DNA from 3 places in the Actinoplanes sp. CA-142083 genome. Region 2 is predicted to be linked to each of the others. Evidence: riboswitches for the same ligand, from Rfam matches in the RefSeq annotation. Region 2 holds a riboswitch; each other region holds the start of a gene.
The links. A riboswitch is a leader RNA that binds a small molecule or an ion and turns the genes downstream of it on or off. The one in region 2 is predicted to bind S-adenosylmethionine.
Positions count from the first base shown of each region.

Region 1 (3,265 bases), 2.5 Mb from region 2:
GGCACGAGATGGGGAGCAACGATGCGTATCAGCGACATACTCCGCGTCAAGGGCACCACAGTCGTAACCGTGACACCCGACTCCGACGTCACCAGCCTCCTGGCACTCCTCGCCGAGCACAAGATCGGCGCGGTGGTCGTGTCGGCGGACGGGAGCCGCGTCGACGGCATCGTCAGCGAGCGCGACGTGGTGCGGGCGCTGGCCACGCGCGGCGCCGCCGTGCTGGCCGAGCCGGTGTCGGCGATCCACACGTCGCAGGTGCGCTCGGTCGCGCCGGACGCGGCGGTCGAGGAGGTCGAGCGGCTGATGACCGAGCACCGCTTCCGCCACGTGCCGGTGCTGGAGGGCGGCTCGCTGGCCGGCGTCGTCAGCATCGGCGACGTGGTGAAGCACCGCATCGACGAGCTGGAGATCGAGCGGAAGAGCCTGGAGGGCTACATCACCGGCGAGCGCATCTAGCGCGGCGTCTGCTCGCCGGCCTCGATGGCGACCGGGAGCCGGTTCTCCGGCGGGGCCAGCGAGCAGGTCGCGAACTCCGTGTAGGCGCACGGCAGGTTCGTGGCGCGGTTGAAGTCGAGCGTCAGCGTGCCGTCGGCGGCCGGGCGGGGTACCGGCAGGCGGCGGCTCGCGGGGTAGGTCGTCACCCCCGAGGTGGCGTCGGTGAACAGCGTGGTCATGGCGCCGGGGGCGCCGGGAAAGACGATCAATTTCATGGGTACGCCGTCGAGCGTGAACTCGACGTGGCCGAGCGCCTCGTCGGCGTCGGTGTAGCCGTCGACGACCGTGGACAGGGTGACCTCGCGCGGTGCGGCGAACGGGACGAAGCGGGCCGGGACCAGCCATCGCTCGTGGGGCGGGAACGTCGGCGTCCCCTCGTACGAGATGAGCTTCTGACTGGACGGATGGCGCGGGCGGAGGACGACGCCGGAGCCCCGCCTGGCTATCTCGGCGATCGCGTCGCCGAAGGCGGCGATGACGCCCTCCTCGTCGACCTTGCCGAACGCGTGCGTGCCGCTGATCTCGAAATCGCCGACCGTGAGCGACTCACCCTCGCGCAGCGTGACGCTCACGCCGTCGGCCGTCACCGACCACGAGCCGGGCACGTCGTCGAAGCGTTGCGGCCGCTCCTCGAGCCAGTGCATCCCGGTGATCGCGAGCATTCCGTGCGGCGACGCCCGCCGGCGCTCGTGCCCGGCGTGCCATTCGGCCCAGTCGTCCTTGTACATCGGCCCACCCTATTTGCTAGCGTGTCGGACAGGTCATGAGTGTCAGCGCACAAGCCCCGGCTTGCTGACCGGCAACCCTTGCGTTCGCGATGGGGTGCCCCGGGTGAGGACCGGGCCGGCGTCGATCGACGCGGGCAAGCGCGATCTTGCGGAGGCTTGTCGTCATGTCCCTTGCCGTCCACACCAGCGACCTCGACGTCATCGGGGCTGGATTCGTCCATCTCGACTACGCGGCGACCGCGCCCTGCGTGCGCGCCGCCGCCGACGCGGTGAACGCGCTGCTCCCCAGCTACGGCAGCGTGCACCGGGGGACCGGGCCGCGGTCGCAGACCTCGACCCTCGAGTACGAGCGGGCCCGCGACGTGATCGCCGACTTCCTCGGCTGCCGGCCCGGTGACCAGGTCGTGTTCACCCGCAACACGACCGACGCGCTCAACCTGCTGGCCCGCGCTCTGCCGCCGGGCACGACCACCGTGGTCTTCGACGGCGAGCACCACGCGAACTTGCTGCCCTGGCCGAACGCGCTCCGTCTCCGCGCGCCCGCATCGTGGGCGGAGGCGGTGACGGCGGCCGAGCGTGCGCTGCGTGACCTGGACGGCCCGGTGTTGCTGACCGTCACGGGGGCGAGCAATGTGACCGGTGAGCTGTGGCCGGTGCGGGAGCTCGCCGAGGTCGCCCATCGCCACGGGGCGCGGATCGCGGTCGACGCCGCCCAGCTCGCCCCGCACGTGCCGGTCTCGCTGGCCGAGCTGGGCGCCGACTATGTGGCGCTGTCGGGGCACAAGCTCTACGCGCCGTTCGGGGCGGGCGTGCTGGCCGGGCGGGCCGACTGGCTCGACGCCGCGCCGCCCTATCTGGCCGGCGGCGGCGCGAGCGCGCACGTGGGGGACCGGGCCGGCGACGTGCGATGGGCCGCCGGGCCGGCGCGGCACGAGGGCGGCACGCCGAATCTGCTCGGGGCGGTCTCGCTGGCGGCGGTCTGTGCGGCGCTGGTGGAGGCGGACCGTGCGGCGCTGCGCGCGCACGAGCAGGAGTTGCTTGCGCATCTGCGGGAAGGGTTGCGGCGGGTGCCGGGCGCCGCCGAGGTGAGTGTTTTCGGTACGGGTAGTGAGCGCGTCGGCATCGTGTCGCTGGCCCTGGACGGGCGCGACCCTTCGGCGGTGGCGACCAGGCTCGCGGACGAATTCGGGATCGGGGTGCGGGCCGGGAAGTTCTGCGCCCATCCGTTGGTGCGGCGGCTGTCGGGGGACAGCGCGGGGTGTGCCGGCGGGTTGTTGCGGGTGAGCTTCGGGCTGGGCACGACGTTCGAGGACATCGACCGGTTGCTGGAGGCATTGGCCGCTCTTTGATCGGCCGCGGAACCGTGGCTCCGCGGCCGATTTGCCTAGGCGACGCTGCAGGCCGTGGTGTTGACCGAGAACGCTGCCGGACGGTTGTTCGTGCCCGACCAGGTGGCGTTGAAGCCGATGCCGTCCCGGGTCTGCCCGGGGCCGATGGTGGCGTTGTAGGGCGCGTTCGCCACCGGCACCCGGGCGCCGTCCTGTTCAGCGGCGCTGTTCCAGAATTCGGTGAGCTGCTGCCCGCCGGGGAAGACGAAGCGCAGCTTCCACGCCGGGATCGGCGTGGCGCCGGTGTTGGTGATGCTCATCGTGACGCCGAATCCGCCGGTCGTCGCGGTGGTGTTCCACTGGGTGCCGACCCGGTAAGTGACCCGGCAACTGACCGGCGGCACGTCGCCGTCGGCGAAGAAACGTTGGCGGGGAGGTCGGCCCGGGCGATGCCCGAGTTCTGGGCGATGATGTCGCCGAGGTTGCGCCGGAAGTCGATCCCGTACGTGTTGCGGATGAAGTCCAGCGCCGTGGCCTGGTTGCCGTAGAAGAACCGGTCGCCGTCGCGCAGCTGCCGGAACTGCGCGGTCCACATGGCGCGCTGCAGCTCGCCGAGCTCCGAGCCCGGCGCGTGCGGCTCGGCGGTCACGCCGACGAACGCGTCCACGTTGTTCACGTTGCCGTAGATGGCCTGCAGCCGGGCTGCCAGCG
Region 1 is NZ_CP192076.1:4,834,371-4,837,635, forward strand. It holds gene ACQPZX_RS22120 (CBS domain-containing protein) at 70-459, shown strand; gene ACQPZX_RS22125 (DUF1684 domain-containing protein) at 456-1,226, opposite strand; SAM riboswitch class IV at 1,258-1,373, shown strand; gene ACQPZX_RS22130 (aminotransferase class V-fold PLP-dependent enzyme) at 1,391-2,575, shown strand; gene ACQPZX_RS22135 (cellulose binding domain-containing protein) at 2,611-2,958, opposite strand; gene ACQPZX_RS22140 (peroxidase family protein) at 2,871-3,265, opposite strand, start outside.
Region 1: another riboswitch for S-adenosylmethionine. It lies ahead of ACQPZX_RS22130 (aminotransferase class V-fold PLP-dependent enzyme); the one in region 2 lies ahead of ACQPZX_RS10930 (GNAT family N-acetyltransferase).

Region 2 (3,265 bases):
TGTGGATACCGGGTCCGCCGCTCAACGTGGCGCGCGGCGGGCTGATCAATGCGACTTTCAAGACGGCGTACGCGATCGGGGGTTTCACCACCGGTTTCGGCGAGGAGCTGGACGCGGTGGAGCGGCTCGACCGTGACCGCGGGCGGTGGGCGCGGGTGACACCGATGCCGACCGCGCGGGGCAACCCGGCGGCCGCGGCGGCCGGCGAGCGGATCTACGTGTTCGGCGGCTTCATCGGCGACAAGCCGGCCGACGTCGTCGAGGTCCTCGACCCCACGGCGGGCGCCTGGCAGGTCCGGCGCCCGCTGCCCGGCGGCGGGCGCGGCGGCGCGGCGGCGGCCGCCGTCGGCGAGCGGATCTACCTGGTCGGCGGCTTCGACGCGGACGACATCGCCACCGGCGCGACCGAGGCCTACGACGCGATCGCCGACGTGTGGCACAGCGTGCGGCCGATGCCCACCCGGCGCGGGCTGCTCAAGCTCGCCGTGGTGGGCGGCCAGATCTACGCGATCGGCGGCCGCGACGACAACGCGGCCTCGCTGCCGGCAGTCGAGCGGTACGACCCGGCGACCGACACCTGGCACGCGGCGGCGCCGATGAGCACCGGCCGCGGCAACCCGGGGATCGCCGTGGCCGGCGGGCGGATCTACGCGGTCGGCGGCCAGGGCGCGGGCGTCGCGCTGCGGACCACCGAGCGGTACGACCCGGCGGCCGACCGCTGGGAGACGTTGTCGCCGCTGCTGGCCGTGGGCCGCAGCTCGCTCTCGGCCGACCACGTCGTCATCGGCGGCCGGGACCTGCTGATCGCCTTCGGCGGCTTCGAGATCGTCGGCGGCACCCCCGTGGCGAGCGCCCGGGTGGAGTCACTGGCGCTGTGAAACGCGCAGGGCCGGCCACTCGGCGGCCACGATCGAGAAGATCGCGGAGTCGCGGAGCCGGCCGGCCTCGCCCGGCGCCCACGAGCGCGACCAGCTGCGCAGCACACCCTCGAAGCGGGCGCCGGCCCGCTCGATCGCGGCCCGGGACCGGGCGTTGCGGGCGTCGGTCTTGAGGTCGACGCGCGAGACGTGCCACTGCTCGAAGGCGTGGGCGAACATCAGGTGCTTCGCCTCGCGGTTCACCCCGCTCCCCTGCGCGGAGGCGGCGAGCCAGGTGAAGCCGACCTCGACGGCGAACAGCTCGTCGCGATCCGGCCACAGGCGAGGGTCCCAGTAGGCCGTCGCGCCCACCGCCCTTTCGCCAACAATCTGCGCATACGGCATCAGCGTGCCGGCCGCGGCCCGGGCCAGCTGCGCGTCGATGTAGTCGCCGACCTCACCGGCGCGGGGCACCCAGGTGAACCCGTACGAGCCGCGATCCTCCTCCGCGGCCGCGGCGAGGCCGGCCGCGTGCCGATGCTCCAGCGGCTCCAGCCGGACGAGCGATCCTTCGAGGACGGGCGCGGCAAGGCCGGCGGGGAAGGGCATGGCGAGACTCCGTTTCGCGCGACTTGCCCGCCGCACCGCGCGACGGGCCCGGTCCTCACCCGGGGCACCCCGCCCGCGCAGGGGGGTTGCCGGCCAGCAAGCCGGGGCTCAGTGCTGGCGCTCATGACCTGGCGTGGATCTTACGCGCTACGAGGGTCTCGTCCAGTCGAAGGTCCGCTTGACCGCCCGCTGCCAGTTCCCGTACTCCGCCGAGCGGATCTCCGGGTCCATCGTGGGCAGCCATTGGGCGGCCCGGTGCCAGTTCTGGCGCAGCCCCTCCAGGTCGGGCCAGTAGTCGACGGCCAGCCCGGCCGCGTACGCCGCCCCCAGCGAGACCGTCTCGGCGGCGAGCGGCCGCACCACCGGCACGTCCAGCACGTCGGCGAGGAACTGCATGAGCAGGTTGTCGGCCGTCATCCCGCCGTCCACCCGCAGGGTCGTGAGATCCAGGCCGGAGTCGGCGTTCATCGCGTCGACGACCTCGCGGGTCTGCCAGGCGGTGGCCTCCAGCACGGCCCGCGCCAGGTGGCCCTTGGTGATGTACGACGTCAAGCCGACGATCACCCCGCGCGCCTCGCTGCGCCAGTACGGGGCGTACAGGCCGGAGAAGGCCGGGACGATGTAACAGCCGCCGTTGTCGGCGACCGTGCGGGCCAGCGTCTCGATCTCGGGGGCGCTGGCGATGAGCTCGAGCTGGTCGCGGAACCACTGCACGAGCGAGCCGGTGATCGCGATCGAGCCTTCGAGCGCGTACGCGGCCGGTCCGCCGGCGATCTGGTACGCGACGGTGCTGAGCAGCCCGTGCGTCGAGCGCACCAGCTCGCCGCCGGTGTTCAGCAGCAGGAAGCTCCCGGTCCCGTACGTGCATTTGGCCTCGCCCGGCGTGAAGCACGTCTGCCCGAAGAGCGCGGCCTGCTGGTCGCCGAGCGCGGCCCCGATCCGTACGCCGGGAAACGCCGCCACCGCGGTGCCGAACACGCCGATCGAAGGCCGCACCTCGGGCAGCATGGCCCGCGGGATGCCGAAGAAGGCGAGGGCCGCCGGCGACCAGTCGAGGGTGTGCACGTCGAGCAGCATGGTCCGGCTGGCGTTGGTCACGTCGGTGACGTGCAGGCCGCCGGTGAGCTTCCAGATCAGCCAGGTCTCCATCGTGCCGAAGAGGATCTCGCCGCGTTCGGCGCGCTCGCGCAGCTGCGGCTGGTGGTCGAGCATCCAGCGCACGCGCGGGCCGGAGAAGTAGGTCGTGATCGGCAGCCCGGAGTTGTGCTCGACGACGGGAGCGCCGGGGTTGTCCTTGAGCAGGCGTACGAGGTCGTCGGTCCGGGTGTCCTGCCAGACGATCGCGTGGCCGACCGGCATGCCCGTGTCGCGGTCCCACAGCAGGGTGGTCTCGCGCTGGTTGGCGATGCCGACCGCCGCCACCTGCTCCTCGGTGATGCCGGCCCGGCGCAGCGCCTCGGGGGCGAGCCGCTCCAGGTTGCGCCAGATCTCGGCGGCGTCGTGCTCGACCCAGCCGGGCTTGGGGTAGTACTGCTTGTGCTCCTGCTGGGCCACCGACACGAGCCGGCCGCGACGGTCGAACACGATGCACCGGGTCGAGGTGGTGCCCTGGTCGATGGCGACGACGTAGCGCTCGGTCATGATGCCCCCTAGAGGATCAGCTCCCGTGAGATGGCGCGGGCCGCGTCGCGGACGTAGCCGACGAGGTGCTGGTGCGGGCGGTAGTGGCTGTTGCAGATCCGTTCGACCAGGCCGCTGATGCCGATGGCGCCGACGACGAGCCCGCCGTACCCGCGGAT
Region 2 is NZ_CP192076.1:2,293,437-2,296,701, reverse strand. It holds gene ACQPZX_RS10935 (Kelch repeat-containing protein) at 1-878, shown strand, start outside; gene ACQPZX_RS10930 (GNAT family N-acetyltransferase) at 864-1,466, opposite strand; SAM riboswitch class IV at 1,480-1,595, opposite strand; gene glpK (glycerol kinase GlpK) at 1,614-3,107, opposite strand; gene ACQPZX_RS10920 (IclR family transcriptional regulator) at 3,116-3,265, opposite strand, start outside.

Region 3 (3,265 bases), 2.8 Mb from region 2:
CAAGCTGATCTTCCTGGACGAGCCGACCACCGGCCTCGACCCGCGCGGCCGCCGCGCGATCTGGGAGATCGTCCGCGACCTGGTGGCGAACGACGGCGTGACCGTCTTCCTGACCACGCAGTACCTGGACGAGGCCGATCGGCTCGCCGACACCGTCGCCCTGCTCGATCACGGCCGGCTGGTCGCCTCGGGCTCCGCCGAGGAGCTCAAGAGCTCGGTGGGCGCCGACTCCACGCTCGACGACGTCTTCTTCACGCTGACCGGGGGGATCCGATGACCAGCTCGTATGTGCTCGCCGACTCGGGCACGATGATCCGCCGGGACATGAGACGCATGGTCCGGTTCCCGATCATGACCATCAGCGGCATCAGCTTCCCGCTGCTGATGATGCTGCTGTTCGTGTACGTCTTCGGCACCGCGATCAGCGGCGGCGCCGGCCGCGGCACGTACGTGAACTACGTCGCCCCGGCCATCCTGATCATGACGATCGGCGGGGGTGGCTCGGCCACCGCGATCAACATCAACACCGACATGAGCGAGGGCGTCATCGCCCGGTTGCGCACGATGGCCATCTCCCGCTTCGCGGTGCTTTCCGGCCAGGTGGGCGGCAGCATCATCCGTACGGCGATCAGCCTGATCCTGGTCGTCGGGGTTGCCTATCTGATCGGTTTCCGCCCGGAGGCGAGCGGCCTCGACTGGCTCGCCGTGGCCGGCCTGCTCGCCCTGGTCACCTTCGCGGTGAGCTGGATGACCGCGGCGTTCGGCATGGTCGCCAAGACCCAGGCCGGCGCCAACTCGCTGTCCCTGCTGTTCACCTTCGGCCCGTTCGTGAGCAGCGCGTTCGTCCCGACCGACACGATGCCGGCCGGGGTGCGGTGGTTCGCCGAGAACCAGCCGTTCACCCCGATCATCGACACGCTGCGGCACCTGCTCGACGGCACCCCGGTCGGCAACACCTGGATCCTGGCGGTGGCCTGGACCCTCTTGTTGAGCACCGTCGGCATCCTGTGGTCGCGCTCGGCCTTCATGCGACTGCCGACGCGCTGATGCTTCGCTCACACCTCGGGAAGGGGTGTGAGCGAACCGCGGGGCACGACGTAAGGTGTGGGAAACAACTGAATACCTCATCCAGAGGGGCAGAGGGAACGGCCCGATGAAGCCCCGGCAACCACTACGCATGTCTCGATGAAGAGGCCTCACGCGTGGCAGGTGCTAATTCCGTCCCCGGTCCGGCAGGTCGCCGGCGGGGAAAGATGAGAGGAAGGCCTCGATGACGTCTGCCGTCAGCACACCCTCGACCACCGACTCGCCCGCCCGTGGGCTCGTCTGCCGTGCGTGCGGCGCGGAGTACCCGCTGATCGCCCAGCACGCCTGTTACGAGTGTTTCGGCCCGCTCGAGGTGGCCTACGACCAGGCCGCGCTCGCGCGGGTGACCCGTGAGCAGATCGAGGCGGGACCGAACAACATCTGGCGTTACGCGGGCCTGCTCCCCGCCGGCCAGGACCCGGCGACCCGAGTTACCCTCGACCCCGGCCTGACCCCGCTGGTCAGCGCCCCCGCCCTGGCCGCCGCCGTCGGCCTGCGCGCGCCGCTGTACGTCAAGGACGACTCGGCCAACCCGACCCACTCGTTCAAGGACCGGGTCGTCTCGGTGGCGCTCACCGCCGCCCGCGGCCTCGGCTTCACCCGCTTCGCCTGCGCCTCCACCGGCAACCTGGCCAACTCGGTCGCCGCGCACGCGGCCCGGGCCGGCGCGCCGAGCATCGTCTTCATCCCGTACGACCTGGAGCAGGGCAAGGTCATCACGACCGCGGTCTACGGCGGCGAGCTGGTCGCCATCGAGGGCTCGTACGACGACGTGAACCGCCTCTGCGGCGAGCTGGTGGAGACCGACGAGTTCGAGGACACCGCGTTCGTCAACGTGAACGTGCGGCCGTTCTACGCCGAGGGCTCCAAGACCCTCGGGTACGAGGTGGCCGAGCAGCTCGGCTGGCGCATCCCCGCCCAGGTCGTCATCCCGATGGCCTCCGGCGAGCTGCTCACCAAGGTGGACAAGGCGTTCCAGGAGCTGGTCGAGATCGGCCTGGTCACCGCGCCCGAGGGCGGCTGGGCCGTCTTCGGCGCCCAGTCGGCGGGCTGCAACCCGATCGCCACCGCGCTGCAGAACGGGACCGACGAGATCGTCCCGGTGAAGCCGACCGGCATCGCGAAGTCGCTGAACATCGGCGACCCGGCGGCCGGGGCGTACGCGATCGAGTCGGTGCGCCGCACCGGCGGCTGGATGGACTACGCCGACGACGACGAGATCCGCGAGGGCATCCGGCTGCTGGCCGAGACGACCGGCGTCTTCGCCGAGACGGCCGGCGGCACGACGGTCGCCGTGCTCAAGAAGCTGGTGGCGAGCGGCAAGCTCGACCCCGAGAAGGAGACCGTCGTCTACAACACCGGCGAGGGACTCAAGACGCTCGACGCGGTGGCGGGCCTCGTCGGGCCCACTCATCAGATCAAGCCGTCGCTTCGCGGGGCCCGCGAGGCTGGCCTGCTGGGATAACGGTCGGTAGTCGAAACTCTGCCATTAGTTGAAGATTCCACCCCCGGAGGACTTGCGCACCGATTTCCGGATCGGCAAGATGCTCTCTGCGGGAGGGCCGACGCCGTACGAGGCCCCTCACCTTCGAGCTTGGCGACAATCTCTCGAGGTGCCCAACGACCCAGTGCCGGAGGCGCTGTGCGTCCGTCCTCCCGACCAAAATCGTTTAGCCAAAAATGAATCGCGAGCATGGCCGTTGCCCGGGCAGGGTGACGGCCATGAATCTTTCTACGGGTCCGCTGGTGACCCCAGCCGACGCGTACGAGATCTATCGGGCTTGCGAGGAACGCGACAAGCCGGACGTTCCGCCGCTGGCCCTGGAGCACTTCGTCGCACGGCTCGCGAATCCGTTTCCGGGCGCCGATCACGAGCACTATCTGGCCTGGATCGACGGTCACCCGGTCGGCTATCTCTGGATCGAGCTGCCGGTTCTTGACAATCTGGACAATGCGAACATCGAGCTCTCGGTCCTGCCGTCGTCGCGGCGCCGGGGCGCGGGCCGGGCGCTGCTCGACCTGGCCGCCGAGCGGATCCGGGAGCTGGGCCGCAAGCACCTGATCGGCCCGGCGATGTCCCGCCACCCCGACGGCGCGCTGTTCGCCGCGGCGATGCAGGCCAAGCCCGCCCTCGAAGAGGTGCGCAGCCGGCTCGACCTCTGCGCGGTCGACCGGGCCG
Region 3 is NZ_CP192076.1:10,209,692-10,212,956, reverse strand. It holds gene ACQPZX_RS47290 (ABC transporter ATP-binding protein) at 1-277, shown strand, start outside; gene ACQPZX_RS47285 (ABC transporter permease) at 274-1,047, shown strand; SAM riboswitch class I at 1,122-1,260, shown strand; gene thrC (threonine synthase) at 1,271-2,551, shown strand; gene ACQPZX_RS47275 (GNAT family N-acetyltransferase) at 2,809-3,265, shown strand, end outside.
Region 3: another riboswitch for S-adenosylmethionine. It lies ahead of thrC (threonine synthase); the one in region 2 lies ahead of ACQPZX_RS10930 (GNAT family N-acetyltransferase).